Regions from separate parts of the Pseudomonas sp. 5Vm1k genome, predicted to be linked through region 2. Evidence: riboswitches for the same ligand, from Rfam matches in the RefSeq annotation. Region 2 holds a riboswitch; the other holds the start of a gene.
What was found. Region 2 has a riboswitch for cobalamin ahead of cobO (cob(I)yrinic acid a,c-diamide adenosyltransferase). Riboswitches for the same ligand answer to the same signal wherever they lie in the genome.
Positions count from the first base shown of each region.

Region 1: another riboswitch for cobalamin. It lies ahead of cobW (cobalamin biosynthesis protein CobW); the one in region 2 lies ahead of cobO (cob(I)yrinic acid a,c-diamide adenosyltransferase).

Region 1 covers NZ_JBSPCZ010000014.1:23,065-30,561, forward strand. Annotated here, with positions in the region: gene cobN (cobaltochelatase subunit CobN) at 1-675, opposite strand, end outside; gene cobW (cobalamin biosynthesis protein CobW) at 679-1,740, opposite strand; cobalamin riboswitch at 1,837-2,050, opposite strand; cobalamin riboswitch at 2,237-2,465, shown strand; gene ACWIKB_RS24220 (CbtB domain-containing protein) at 2,584-2,778, shown strand; gene ACWIKB_RS24225 (CbtA family protein) at 2,790-3,497, shown strand; gene ACWIKB_RS24230 (cobalamin biosynthesis protein) at 3,494-3,907, shown strand; gene cobM (precorrin-4 C(11)-methyltransferase) at 4,000-4,746, shown strand; gene nfuA (Fe-S biogenesis protein NfuA) at 4,949-5,533, opposite strand; gene ACWIKB_RS24245 (acyltransferase family protein) at 5,591-6,625, opposite strand; gene ACWIKB_RS24250 (fatty acid cis/trans isomerase) at 6,796-7,497, opposite strand, start outside.
Region 2 covers NZ_JBSPCZ010000005.1:222,629-230,125, forward strand. Annotated here, with positions in the region: gene ACWIKB_RS12395 (PQQ-dependent sugar dehydrogenase) at 1-432, opposite strand, end outside; gene ACWIKB_RS12400 (hypothetical protein) at 501-1,085, opposite strand; cobalamin riboswitch at 1,239-1,470, shown strand; gene cobO (cob(I)yrinic acid a,c-diamide adenosyltransferase) at 1,552-2,163, shown strand; gene ACWIKB_RS12410 (cobyrinate a,c-diamide synthase) at 2,160-3,560, shown strand; gene bluB (5,6-dimethylbenzimidazole synthase) at 3,557-4,207, shown strand; gene cbiB (adenosylcobinamide-phosphate synthase CbiB) at 4,204-5,112, shown strand; gene cobD (threonine-phosphate decarboxylase CobD) at 5,105-6,097, shown strand; gene ACWIKB_RS12430 (cobyric acid synthase) at 6,094-7,497, shown strand, end outside.

The DNA of each region.
Region 1 (7,497 bases), on a different contig from region 2:
ACGCTGACAGAAAATATTGATGAAACCAGTGTTCGCCGCCTGCAAATGCGAGCGGTAGAACAGCACCGCCGCCACCGGTTGATCGGCCTGCCAATCGGCTTGCCAGTCACTCAGTTCAGCGGGGCTTTTGTGTGGGTGATAGATCGCGGTGCGCGGCAGGGTTTGCGGCTCGGCCCACGCGTAGTCGCGGTCCAGCCAGCGAGTGGCCAGACAGCGGAAAAAATCCAGGGCATTGCCCATGCCGCCCTGACGCAAAAACTGCCAGAGCCGCTCGCGATCTTCCGCGCCGACGGTGCTGAGGTCGCTGAGTTCCGGGTCCGGGCGGTCATCGCCGGGCACCAGAATCAGTTGCACACCGCGCTCGGACAGTTCGACCAGCCGCTCGACGCCGTAACGCCAATAGGCGATACCGCCGTGCAGCGAGATCAGAATCACTTTGGCGTGGCGCAGCACTTCGTCGACGTACAAGTCCACCGACGCATGGTTCTGCACCTGCATCGGGTTGGCCAGGCGCACGCTCGGGTAGTCGTCGGGTAATTGCTGCGCGGCTTCGGCGAGCAGCGCCAGGCTGGAATCGCCGCTGCACAGGATCACCAGCTCGGCGGGGGTTTGTCCAAGGTCGGCAATGTTGTCATCCGACACGAAACCGCCGGGCTGGGTCCTGAGCAGGTGCATGGCTTAAACGCTGAGCGCGGCGCGCAGTTGCGCTTCGAGTTGAGCGGCGTCCAGTTCCTGGCCGATCAATACCAGGCGAGTGGTACGCGCTTCATCGGCGCCCCATTGACGGTCGAAATGCTTGTCGAAACGGGTGCCCACACCCTGGATCAGCAGGCGCATCGGCTTGTTCGGGATCGCGGCGAAGCCTTTAACGCGCAGGATGCCGTGCTTGACCACCAGTTGAGTCAGCGCGTCCATCAGCAGGCTTTCGTCGGCTTGTGGCAGTTCAATTGAAATGGAATCGAAGGCGTCGTGGTCGTGATCGTCTTCACCTTCATGATGATGATCGTGATGGCTGTGACGGCTGTCGATGTGTTCTTCGGAACCGGCGCCGAGGCCGATCAGCACATCCAGTGGCACGCGACCGCTGCTGGCCTCGATGACTTTTACTGCTGGCGGCAGCTCTTCGGCGACTTCCAGGCGCACGCGGGCCAAGTCTTCAGGGCTGATCAGGTCGGCTTTGTTGAGGATTACGAGGTCGGCACTGGCCAGTTGGTCGGCGAACAATTCGTGCAGCGGCGATTCGTGGTCCAGGTTCGGGTCGAGTTTGCGCTGGGCGTCGACTTGATCCGGGAATGCGGCGAAGGTGCCGGCGGCCACGGCCGGGCTGTCGACCACGGTGATCACCGCATCAACCGTGCAGGCGCTGCGGATTTCCGGCCACTGGAACGCTTGCACCAGTGGTTTTGGCAGGGCAAGGCCCGAGGTTTCGATCAGGATGTGGTCGAGGTCGCCGCGACGTGCCACCAACTCGCGCATCACCGGGAAGAACTCTTCCTGGACGGTGCAGCACAGGCAGCCGTTGGCCAGTTCGTAGACGCGGCCGTTGGCTTCTTCCTCGGTGCAGCCGATGGAGCACTGCTTGAGGATTTCGCCGTCGATGCCCAGCTCGCCGAATTCGTTGACGATCACCGCGATGCGGCGACCCTGGGCGTTGTCGAGCATATGGCGCAGCAAGGTGGTTTTGCCCGAGCCGAGGAAGCCGGTAACGATGGTGACGGGGAGTTTGGCCAGTGTTTTCATCGGATGCCCTTTGGCAAGGTGGCGGGCATACGGGACGACGACCGCGGCGATAAATGCGCGGAAGATTTCGCCACCGGATCACCCCGCCCGGTTGTAGTGAGAATTCGTTTCGAGGCAGGTCTCCTGGCTTTCAGTGCGCCAGCCTTGCGGGCCTGGCATTCGCTGCGCCTTCCCGCGAACCCTTTGCCAGGGTTTGCAGTGGCGTGGCAGCGAACATCACCGTTCACAGTTGCGGGGGCAGCCGCGGCATCGACCGCGTTCCCTTCTTAGCTTCGGCAAACGCCGAAGAACCTCGAAAGCGCAAGGCTACGCATGGTGTGGGGGCGGGTCAATGTTCTGCTGAGTTCTGTAGCGACTGTGATGACGCCTTCGCGAGCAAGCCCGCTCCCACATGGGAATGCGGTCACCTGTGGGAGCGGGCTTGCTCGCGAAGGGCGCGACTCGGTTTCCAACTGAGAACCCTTGCCAATTGACTACCCCGCCCCGCCCATGCTCTCCTACACGCCTTGTTACGGGTGCCCTTCACAGGGTGAAACGGGAAACCGGTGAATCATGTGCTTTACTCTAAAGTCATGTCAGTCCGGTGCTGCCCCCGCAACGGTAAGCGAGCGAAGAATCAGATCCACTGTGCCGGCAGTTCGGCATGGGAAGGTGATTCTTGCAGGTTTCGGCGCAAGCCTTGACCCCTCGTGAGCCCGGAGACCGGCCCGCAACACAAAGTGACCAGTACGATCACTGAATAACAAACCCGCGGTGGGCGGGCGCTGTTTGAATCTCTGCGCGCACGCTCGCAGGGGTTTGCATGCGCTCAATTCACCCGCTGACAGACCAGAGGGAAGCGCCATGTCGATCATCAGCAGCACCGACCACAGCAGCACCGCCAGCACCACAACCACCCTGAGCCAACGCCTGACCGCCGCCGTTTGTGCGTCGATCCTGGGCGCGTGCCTGGTGTATTTCGCCGGTTTCTCGCACATCGAAGCGGTGCACAACGCCGCGCACGATACCCGTCACAGCTCCGCGTTCCCGTGCCATTGAGACCTGCCGACATGATCAAGCGTATCGCGCAAACTGCAGGTTTCACCGGGCTGCTGGCCGCCCTGCTGCTGACCCTGCTGCAAAGTTTCTGGGTCGCCCCGCTGATTCTTCAGGCGGAAACCTATGAAAAATCCGAGCCTGCCGCGGTTGTCGCTCACGAGCACACCGAAGGCGCCATGGCCGCCCACACCCACGACGCCGAAGCCTGGGAGCCGGAAGACGGCTGGCAGCGCGTGCTGTCGACTACGGGCGGTAATCTGGTGGTCGCGGTTGGCTTTGCGCTGATGCTTGCCGGCCTCTACACCCTGCGCGCGCCGACCAAAACCGCTCAGGGCCTGCTCTGGGGCCTGGCGGGGTACGCGACGTTCGTGCTGGCGCCGACCCTTGGCCTGCCGCCTGAATTGCCGGGCACTGCCGCCGCCGATCTGGCGCAACGGCAGATCTGGTGGATTGGCACCGCGGCGTCTACCGCTGTCGGCATCGCGCTGATCGTGTTCAGCCGTCACTGGCTGATGAAGATTCTCGGCGTGGCGATTCTGGCGGTTCCGCACGTCATTGGCGCGCCGCAGCCGGAAGTCCACTCGATGCTGGCCCCGGAAGCTCTGGAATTCCAATTCAAAATCGCTTCGCAGTTGACCAACGTGGTGTTCTGGCTGGCCCTGGGCCTGATCAGCGCCTGGTTGTTCCGCCGCAAAAGCGATGGCCAATACCACGCATGACTGACACCAGCACAGCGCCGACGTTAGTGGTCGGCCTGGGCTGCCAGCGCGGCTGCCCCGCCAGCACGTTGCGGGCGCTGCTCGATCAGGCATTACAGGCGCATCACATCGAACTTCGCCAGATCAAGGCCTTGGCCAGTATTGATCTCAAACGTGATGAGCCGGGCCTGATCGAGTTGGCCGCGCAACTTGGGCTGGAGGTGATGTACTTCAGCAGCGAGCAATTGGCCGGTTATCAACCGCAACTCAGTCATCAATCGCAGATCGCGTTTGAACGCACCGGTTGCTACGGTGTAGCGGAAAGTGCCGCCCTGGCCTTGGCCGAACACCTGGCCCAGGCACCGGCGAAGCTGCTGATTTCCCGACAAAAATACGCCCAGGCCACCCTCGCATTGGCCAGCGCTGCGTAAAATCCCCGATAATCCCCGCCTCGATCATGAGCAATCTTCATCTGAAGCCTTGCCCAGCCCTTTTTTCACAGCTCTTTTTTCAGGAACTGACGATGACCGTCTACTTCATTGGCGCAGGTCCCGGCGACCCGGAACTGATTACCGTCAAGGGCCAGCGGCTGATTCGCAGCTGCCCGGTGATCATCTACGCTGGCTCCCTGGTGCCGGCTGCCGTGCTGGAAGGCCACCAGGCGCAAACGGTGGCCAACAGCGCCGAGTTGCACCTGGAACAGATCATCGAACTGATCAAGACCGCCCACACCAACGGGCAGGATGTGGCGCGGGTGCATTCCGGCGATCCGAGTCTGTATGGCGCGATTGGTGAGCAGATACGTTACCTGCGTGAGCTCGATATTCCGTTTGAAATCATTCCGGGTGTCACGGCGACGGCTGCCTGCGCGGCGTTGTTGGGTGCCGAGCTGACGTTACCCGATATCTCGCAAAGCGTGATCCTGACTCGCTATGCCGACAAAACCGCGATGCCGGCGGGCGAAGAACTGGGCAGTTTGGCGCAGCACGGGGCGACCATGGCGATTCATCTGGGGGTCAATCATCTGGAGAAGATTCTGGCTGAGCTGCTGCCGCATTACGGCGCGGACTGCCCGATCGCGGTGATTCACCGGGCGACCTGGCCGGATCAGGATTGGGTGGTGGGGACGCTTGAGGACATTGCCGCGAAGGTTGAGGCCAAGGGGTTTCGGCGCACGGCATTGATTCTGGTGGGTCGGGTGTTGGGGAGCGATCACTTTAGTGAGTCGTCGTTGTATCGCGCGGGGCATGCGCATCTTTACAGACCTTGAGCCAACCACCCCCTGTGGCGATGGGGCTCGCCCCCGTCCGGCGGCGGAGCCGTCGCAAAACCTGCATGTAAGGTATACCTGAAAAAATGTCGGGGCCGCTTCGCAGCCCAACGGGGGCACCCCCCCCTCGCCACAGGTAACTGTTCACCCATAAAAAAAACGGCACTCACGGGTGCCGTTTTTTTATGCCGCAGCGAACACCTTAGTAGTAGGCGTTTTCTTTCTGCGTGTGGTCGGTCACGTCGCGAACGCCCTTGAGCTCGGGAACGCGTTCGAGCAAGGTGCGCTCGATGCCTTCGCGCAAGGTGACGTCTGCCTGGCCGCAGCCCTGGCAACCGCCGCCGAACTTCAGAACGGCGATGCCGTCCTCGACCACATCGATCAGGCTGACCTGGCCGCCGTGGCTCGCGAGCCCCGGGTTGATCTCGGTTTGCAGGTAGTAGTTGATGCGCTCGTTGACCGGGCTGTCGGCGTTGACCATCGGAACTTTGGCGTTTGGCGCCTTGATGGTCAGCTGGCCGCCCATGCGGTCGGTGGCGTAGTCGACAACCGCATCGTCCAGGAAAGCTTCGCTGAACGAGTCGATGTACGCGGTGAAGCTTTTGAGCCCCAACGCGGTGTCTTCAGGTTTTTCTTCGCCCGGCTTGCAGTAGGCAATGCAGGTTTCGGCGTACTGGGTGCCAGGCTGGGTGATAAAGACGCGGATGCCGATGCTTGGGGTGTTCTGCTTGGAGAGCAGATCAGCCAGATAATCGTGGGCGGCGTCAGTGATGGTAATAGCGGTCATGGAAACTCCTCGCAGGCTTGGGCGCAGTTTACGCCAATCATCGCGCCGCACAAAGTCCTAGTATTTTTGTCGGGAAAGCACCAACGCCGGTTGAGCGGCCGTTTCCCCGTCAATCCTGGCTTTAAGCCACCGATAGCTGCGTTTTTCCACCCATTCGTAACTTGCCCAGGACGCCAGACCGATAGTCGCCGCGCAAACGGCGAACATGACGTAGGGATTCACGCCATACCGCTGTGCGACAAATCCCCCGGCAGACAGCACTAATACGTGCATCAGGTACACCGAGTAGGAACAGTTGCCCAGCAGCTCGAATACCCGATTGCTCTCGAAATAACGCTCCAGCGCGATGCACGCTATCACCAACACCGCACTCGGCAAGCCCCAGGCCAGGAAGCGCGGCACCGGCGCCCAGTGATAAATCACCAGCAATGCACCGCCAATCCCCAGCAGCGGCAGCCACAGCCCGGGTTTTATCCAGCCTCGGCGGTAAATCATGCCGATGGCGATCCCCAGCAAGAACTCGTAAACGATATCGGAATGATAGAACTCGCTGACCCAGCCATATCCGGTCCAGGCCTGGCACACCGCGAACAGCAACGCCGCGACGATCAATAGCCTGAAGTTCAGGCGGAACAACAGCGCCCAGCCGAACAACAGATAGAAGAGCATTTCGTAGTTGAGGGTCCAGCCGACGTTGAGTGTCGGATAAATCCCGTAACCGCCGGGGTTCTCCGTAGGAATGAACAACAGCGACAGCAGGAAATGCGACCAGTCGACGGTTTGATCCGGCAATACCGGCCGGGCAAACACCACCACCAACGCCATCAGCGCGGTGTACAGCCAGTACGCCGGGACGATGCGAAACAGTCGATACAGCAGGAACCGCGCTGGCGGCAGCGCCTTACCCTCGGTGGAGAGGAAAATCACCAGGCCGCTGATGACGAAGAAGATGTCGACGCCGACGGCGCCCTTGTCGATGAACATCTGGCCCACCGGTCCGCGGGCCTGGAAGTCGAAGAAAATCTGCATGAAATGGTGGCAGACCACCGCCCAGGCTGCGATAGCGCGCAGGGCTTGTACTGAAATCAACATCAATCGCCCTCCTGATCGCATCTCCCCTTGTGGGAGCGGGCTTGCTCGCGAAGGCGGCGTGTCAGTCGACATTGTTAGTGCCTGACACACCGCTTTCGCGAGCAAGCCCGCTCCCACAGGGGATTTGCGGTGCCTTACAGATCCGACACCGAGCGATCTTCAAAGGTCGATCAAAGATTCTCGTACCGATTCATGTCCAGCACGCCCTCTTCCACCGGGTCGGTTTCATGGACGTAGGTACTCAGGTCGTGAAAGTAAAACCAGAACTGCGGATGGCTACGCCGAATCCCCCAGCGCTCGACGATTTTCTCGAAGCGGTTGGCGTCCTTGGCGTTCTCCATCGCATCCACAAACGCCGGCACCTGCTCCGCCGGGATGTTGAACATGAAGTTCGGATAGCTGCTGAGCACGCCCGGATAAATAGTCAGTGTGTCGAGCCCCGGCTGGTAACGCAGGGATTCACCGAGCAGGAACGCCACGTTGCTGTGGGCACGGTTGCGCAGCAGGCTGTAAATCTCGCGTTTGCCGCTCGCGGTTTCGATGCGCAGCATGGTCGCTTCCGGCAACTGGTCGATCACCTTTAACCCCGCCGCCGGACGTGAAGTAAGGCGACTCAAGGCCTGTTCGGCGTTCTGCAACGCCGGATCAATGTTCGGCCGCGAGCAATACGCGCCGTCGCAGCGGTTGATCGGGTCGGGCTTGGCGTTGAGGTCGCCGTAACGGGCCAGCAACTGCATGGCAAAATCCCGTTTCGGGTCTTTTTCGTCGAGTTTCAGCGCCGTTGGCTTGTCGTTGTCGATCGCCTCGTAATCCAGCCACATCTTGAACTTACCGCTGCTTTGGTACCAATCGTCGAGATAGTCATCGCGGGA
Region 2 (7,497 bases):
GGTTTCGGCCACGCCGTCGTGGTCCTTGTCCCGCAACAGCGTGATGCGGTTCGGGCTCGGTACGCCGGCACCAGCGCGGCCCATGACTTTCTTCATCACCCAGCCGCGAATGCCGCTGGAGTCATCAGGCTTGGGCGGGGCATTGGTTTCCGCCACCAGCACATCACCGTTAGGCAACACGTAGAGCCAGCGCGGATGGTCGAGCCCTTCGGCAAATGCCGCGACCTGGGTCCCCGCCGCAGCGGTAGGTTTTGCGCCGGCCGGCCAGCCGATCGCCGGGGCAATGTTCACCGTCGGGATCAGGGTTTTGTTCGGTTCTGGCAGCTTGGGCGACGGGCCGGTGCCATCCGAAACTTGCAGGCTGGAAGTCTCGCCGCAGGCGACAAGGCCTCCGGCGAGCGCGATGACGAGAACGAGCTGGGGCTTGCGCATGCTGATCTTCCCTATGAATGCATTGACCTTATCAATAGAGAAGCGCAAACGCGCGATGGTTCAACCCATCAACCACGGGCTTCTTTGAACAGCACCGCGATGCCCGGGTGATACTGGCCACCTTCGTTGCGCAACTTGCGGTAGGCATAGGGGAAATACCAGGCGACGGCGCAGGTGTGTTCCTTTTGCAGGTCGTCGACCATGTCCTGGAGTTCTTCCGGGGTCGCACTTTGCTGGGCCTTTTGCGGGGCGACGAACAGGCAGCCGAGTTTCAGGTCGCTGGCGTAGCTGATTCGCTTGGCGTCGGCGGTGATATCGGCCAGGGCTTGTGTCAGGTTCAAGCTGTTGACCTTTGGCCAACGCTGCGTGGCTTGAAAGTAGGCGCGTTCTTCGGTGGTGGCGATAAACAGATCGGCGCGGGCGTTACGCTCACCTTCTTCGGTCTGTTTACGGGTCGGCGTCTGTTGCAGCGTGACCATTTCCGCCATCCAGGCCGCTGCCGACAGCAGGCCGAGATTGGCCTTTTCGTCAAACCAGTACGGCGTATCGTTATCGCCGCGCACGGCGTTGTAGCGGTCGATACAGTCAAACCAGCGTTCCAGCAGCGGGCGCAGGAATTCCAACTTCGGATTGCTGATGATCATGCCTTGCATGTGGCTCACCCTTGTTATTGTGTTGTGAGATGTGGCTCTTTGATATCACTGCTCGGAGTGTGGCACAAGAATGACGTCGGATAATTGATCGACGGCAGATATTCGCCCGGCGGCGCCCCGGCTTTAATTGACGCTCCACCCCCAACCCTCTAACCTTCGCGACTTGTTTCAGGTGCTCTGTGGCTGCGGTCGACAGAGTGAAACAGGGAAGCCGGTGAGTCCTCTCTTCAAACGAAGAAGTTCACGATCCCGGCGCTGCCCCCGCAACGGTAAATGAGTAAAGGCTGCGCCTTGAGCCACTGTGTCGACTGTCGATATGGGAAGGCGCGCAGTCCGGTGCAAACCGCTCATGAGCCCGGAGACCGGCCTGATCCATCCAGCGGCATCACGGTGGGCGATGCCAGGCTTCTTGCCGTCTATTCTTGTGCCTGCCCGCCGTTATCCAGCCTCAACGGAGAGCTCCCCCATGACTGATACCCCCGATCGTGACGAACGCCACCTGGCGCGCATGTTGCGCAAAAAAGCCGTGATCGACGAACGCATCGCCAACTCGCCAAACGAATGCGGCCTGCTGCTGGTGCTGACCGGCAACGGCAAAGGCAAAAGCAGCTCGGCCTTCGGCATGCTGGCCCGATCCATGGGCCATGGCATGCAATGCGGTGTGGTGCAGTTCATCAAGGGCCGCAACAGCACCGGCGAGGAATTGTTCTTCCGTCGCTTCCCGGAGCAAGTGCGCTTTCATGTGATGGGCGAGGGCTTCACCTGGGAAACCCAGGACCGCCAGCGTGACATCGCCGCCGCCGAAGCGGCGTGGGCCGTGTCCCGCGAACTGCTGCGCGATCCATCGATCGGCCTGGTAGTGCTGGATGAACTGAACATCGCCCTCAAGCACGGCTACCTCGATCTCGATCAAGTGCTCAGCGACTTGCAGGCCCGTCCGCCGATGCAGCATGTCGTCGTCACCGGTCGCGGCGCCAAGCCGGAAATGATCGAGCTGGCCGACACTGTCACCGAAATGAACGTGATCAAGCACGCCTTCCAGGCTGGGATCAAAGCGCAAAAAGGCGTCGAATTGTGAGTCAGCCTCGTCATTGCCCGGCGGTATTGATTGCCGCGCCGGCCTCCGGTCAGGGCAAGACCACCGTCACCGCCGCGCTGGCCCGGTTGCACCGCAATCAGGGGCGCAAAGTGCGCGTGTTCAAATGCGGCCCGGATTTTCTCGACCCGATGATTCTCGAGCGCGCCAGTGGTGCGCCGGTTTATCAATTGGACATGTGGATGGTCGGCGAGCAGGAAAGTCGTCGGCTGTTGTGGGAAGCCGCAGGTGAAGCCGATCTGATTCTGATCGAAGGCGTCATGGGCCTGTTCGACGGCACGCCGTCCAGTGCTGACCTGGCGCGGCATTTCGGCGTACCGGTGCTCGGCGTGATCGACGGCACCGCCATGGCCCAGACCTTTGGCGCGTTGGCGTTAGGGTTAGCGAAGTATCAGCCGGATTTGCCGTTCGCCGGCGTCCTGGCCAACCGCGTCGGCACTTTGCGTCACGCACAATTGCTCGAAGGCAGCCTGACCGAAGGCTTGCGCTGGTACGGCGCATTGTCCCGGGAAACAGGGATCGAATTGCCGAGCCGTCACCTTGGCTTGGTGCAGGCCAGCGAGTTGAACGACCTCGATGTTCGCCTCGATGCGGCGGCCGATGCGTTGGCCAGCAGTTGTGAGGTAGCGCTGCCACCGGCCGTCGAATTCGCCGCCCCGGACGTGATCGCTGCCGAGCCGTTGCTGGCGGGCGTGCGCATCGCCGTGGCCCGTGACGAAGCGTTTGCCTTCACCTACGGCGCGAGCCTGGATCTGTTGCGGGCGATGGGCGCTGAACTGGCGTTTTTCTCGCCGATTCGCGATACCGAATTGCCCGAAGCTGACAGCCTCTATCTGCCGGGCGGTTACCCCGAGCTGCACCACGTCGCCCTGGCGCAAAACACCTCGATGCTGACCGCGATTCGCGCGCATCACGCCGCCGGTAAACCGCTGTTGGCTGAATGTGGCGGCATGCTGTATCTGCTCGATTCGTTGACCGATGTCGACGGTACTCGCGCTGAATTGGTTGGGTTGCTGGCTGGGGATGCGGTGATGCAAAAGCGTCTGGCGGCATTGGCGTTGCAAGCGGTCGAGTTGCCTGAAGGCTTGCTGCGCGGGCACACCTATCATCACTCGTTGACCAGCACTGAACTTGAGCCGATTGCCCGGGGCCTGAGCCCTAATGGCGGGCGCGGGGCAGAGGCGGTTTATCGTGAGGGGCGGATGACGGCCTCTTATGTGCACTTTTATTTTCCGTCCAATCCATCGGCGATTGCCGCGCTGTTTGCGCCTGATCTTGAGGACGCCTTCGCGAGCAAGCCCGCTCCCACAGTTGAAGCTAAATTACCTGAAGAAATGCGATCTACTGTGGGAGCGGGCTTGCTCGCGAAGAGGCCATGACCGACAACGCCTTCTCCGAGGACGAACGCGCCGCCGTCTACCGAGCCATCGCCGAACGCCGCGACATGCGCCACTTCAGCGGCGGCACTGTCGAACCTGAGCTGCTGCGCCGCCTGCTCGAAGCCGCCCATCAGGCCCCCAGTGTCGGCCTGATGCAACCGTGGCGCTTCATCCGCATCAGCGATAAAGCCCTGCGCGGGCAGATCCAGCAACTGGTGGAAGAAGAACGCATCCGCACCGCCGAGGCCCTCGGCGAGCGCACCGACGAGTTCATGAAGCTCAAGGTCGAAGGCATCAACGATTGCGCCGAAGTGTTGGTCGCTGCGCTGATGGACGATCGCGAGCGCCATATTTTCGGCCGCCGCACCTTGCCGGAAATGGACATGGCCTCGCTGTCTTGCGCAATCCAGAACCTGTGGCTGGCCTCCCGCGCCGAAGGGTTGGGGATGGGCTGGGTTTCACTGTTCGAGCCGCAAGCCCTGGCGGACCTGCTGGGTTTGCCCGCCGGCGCCAAGCCGTTGGCCGTTCTTTGCCTCGGCCCGGTCAAGGAATTCTATCCGGCGCCGATGTTGGTACTCGAAGGCTGGGCGCAGGCGCGTCCACTCAGTGAACTGTTGTATGAGAATTTTTGGGGAGTGAGTCAATGAGTGTGGCGTTGTTGAGTGTCGCCGCGGTTGCGCTGGATGCGCTGCTGGGTGAACCCAAACGCTGGCATCCGCTGGTGGCGTTCGGCCGTTTTGCCGATCGCATCGAACAACGTTTCAACTCCGGTGGCCGTGGCTGGCGCAGTCATGGCGTCACCGCTTGGGTGATCGCGGTGTTGCCGCTGACCTTGCTGGCCACGGCATTGTCCTGGGCGCCTTATGTCGGTTGGCTGGTCGAGATCCTGGCGCTGTATTGCGCCCTCGGCATGCGCAGCCTCGGCGAACATGTCGAGCCGGTGGCCAAGGCCCTGCGCAGCGATGATCTGGACGAAGCGCGCAAACGCGTGGGCTATCTGGTCAGTCGCCAGACCAGCGAACTGGACAAGACCGAAGTCGCCCGCGCCGCCACCGAATCGGTGTTGGAAAACGGCAGCGACGCGGTATTCGCTGCGCTGTTCTGGTTTGCCGTGGCCGGTGCGCCGGGCGTGGTCCTCTATCGATTGAGTAACACCCTCGACGCCATGTGGGGTTATCGCAACGAACGCTTCGAACGGTTCGGCTGGGCGGCGGCAAAAATCGACGACGTCCTCAACTACATTCCCGCGCGCCTGGTGGCGTTGACCTACGCACTGCTGGGCAAAACCCGACTCGCATTGAAATGCTGGCGCACCCAGGGCCCGACCTGGGACAGCCCGAACGCCGGGCCGGTGATGGCGGCCGGTGCCGGTGCGCTGGGTGTCGAGTTGGGCGGGGCGGCGATTTATCACGGTGAACTGCATCAGCGTCCGCAACTGGGCGAAGGCCCGGCGGCGGATGCCGACTCCATCGACCGTGGCTGGCAATTGGTCCAGCGCGGCGTATGGTTATGGCTGCTGATTCTCTGCGTGGGAGCTGAATTCTATGCTTGAGCACGGTGGTCGGCTGCGTAAGGCGGCACTCGAATACGGCATTGCCGAAGCTGATTGGCTCGACCTCTCCAGTGGTCTGGCGCCCTGGCCGTTTCCTGTCCCGGAAATTCCGCTACGGGCCTGGGCACGTTTGCCGGAAACCGACGACGGGCTGGAGCAGGCTGCTTGCGATTACTACGGCGCGGCGCAAGTGCTGCCGGTCGCCGGTTCGCAGATGGCGATCCAGTTGCTGCCGCGTTTGCGTCGGGCCGGCAAGGTCGGCGTGCTGTCGCCGTGTTATGCCGAACACGCCGAAGCCTGGCGCCGTAATGGCTACATCGTGCGCGAAGTGCTGGAGCAGGAAGTCGACTTCTTTCTCGACAGCCTCGACGTGCTGGTGGTGGTCAACCCGAACAACCCCACGGGCCTGAGCCTGAGCCCGAGTCGCCTGCTCGACTGGCATTCGCGACTCGCCCAGCGCGGAGGTTGGCTGGTGGTCGACGAAGCGTTTATGGACAACACGCCGCAACTGAGTGTGTCGCCGTTTGCCAATCAGGTCGGTTTGATTGTGTTGCGCTCGTTCGGCAAATTTTTCGGTCTTGCAGGCGTGCGTTTGGGCTTCGTCCTGGCCGAGCGCAAGTTGCTCAAATTGCTCGCCGAGCAAGTCGGACCGTGGGCGGTCAGTGGCCCGACCCGGGTGCTGGGCCAAGCCTGTTTGCAGGATACCGAAGGCCACGCCCGGCAACGGTTGCGCAGTGACGAGGCCAGTCAACGCTTGGCCGCGCTGCTGGAGCGTAACCATTTCAAACCCCAGGGCGGTTGTGCCTTGTTTCAATGGCTGATCACCGAGCGCGCTGAAGAACTCCATGAGTTCATGGCCCGGCGCGGCATCCTGCTGCGGTTGTTTATCCACAACAGCAGCCTGCGTTTCGGTTTGCCGGCCGACGCTGCCGAAGAAACCCGTCTCGAGCAAGCCTTGCAAGCCTTCGCCAAGGAAATCCAATGACTACGTTGATGGTGCAGGGCACCACGTCCGACGCCGGTAAAAGCACCTTGGTGACGGCGTTGTGTCGCTGGGTCACGCGCCACGGCGTGCGCGTTGTGCCGTTCAAGCCGCAGAACATGGCGTTGAACAGTGCCGTGACCGCCGACGGTGGCGAGATCGGTCGCGCGCAAGCGGTGCAGGCCCAGGCCGCCAACCTTGAACCGCACACCGACATGAACCCGGTGCTGCTCAAACCCAACAGTGACACAGGCGCCCAAGTGATCATTCATGGTCGCGCGGTCACCACCATGAATGCGGTTGCCTATCACGACTACAAAGCCATCGCCATGCAAGCGGTGCTGGCCTCCCACGAACGGCTGAGCGCGGCGTATCCGGTGGTGATGGTCGAAGGCGCGGGCTCGCCGGCCGAGATCAATCTGCGTGCTGGCGATATCGCCAACATGGGTTTTGCCGAAGCGGTGGATTGCCCTGTGGTGCTGATTGCCGACATCAATCGCGGTGGGGTTTTTGCCCATTTGGTCGGTACGCTGGAGCTGCTGTCACCCAGCGAACAGGCGCGGGTCAAAGGCTTCATCATCAACCGTTTTCGCGGCGACATTGCTTTGCTGCAACCGGGCCTCGACTGGCTGGAACAGCGCACTGGCAAACCGGTGATCGGCGTCCTGCCTTATGTGATGGACCTGCACCTGGAAGCCGAGGACGGCATCGATCAGCGCCAGACCGACAAGGCTGATCAAGTGCTCAAAGTGGTGGTGCCGGTGCTGCCGCGCATCAGTAACCACACCGATTTCGATCCGCTGCGCCTGCACCCGCAAGTGGACCTGCAATTCATCGGCCCCGGCCAAGCGATTCCGGCGGCTGACCTGATTATTCTTCCCGGCTCGAAAAGCGTACGTAGCGACCTTGCGTACCTGCGGGCCAATGGCTGGGACACGGCAATCTCCCGACACCTGCGCTACGGCGGCAAAGTGCTGGGGATTTGCGGCGGGCTGCAAATGCTTGGCGAGCAGGTGCATGACCCACTGGGCCTCGAAGGCGCGCCGGGTTCCAGCGCTGGTTTGGGTTTGCTGGCGTTCGAAACGTTGCTCGAAGAAGAGAAGCAATTGCGCAATGTGCGTGGGCGATTAGCGTTGGAGAATGCTGAAGTCAGCGGCTATGAAATCCATGCCGGCGTAACCACGGGGCCGGCGTTGGAAAACGCGGCCGTGCAGTTGGACGATGGTCGCTGCGACGGCGCACAAAGTCTCGATGGGCAGATTTTCGGCACCTACCTGCATGGGCTGTTTGAATCACCGGCAGCGAGCAGCGCGTTGTTACGCTGGGCCGGTTTGCAGAACGTGCAGGAAGTGGATTATCACGCCTTGCGCGAGCGCGATATCGAGCGGTTGGCGGATTTGGTG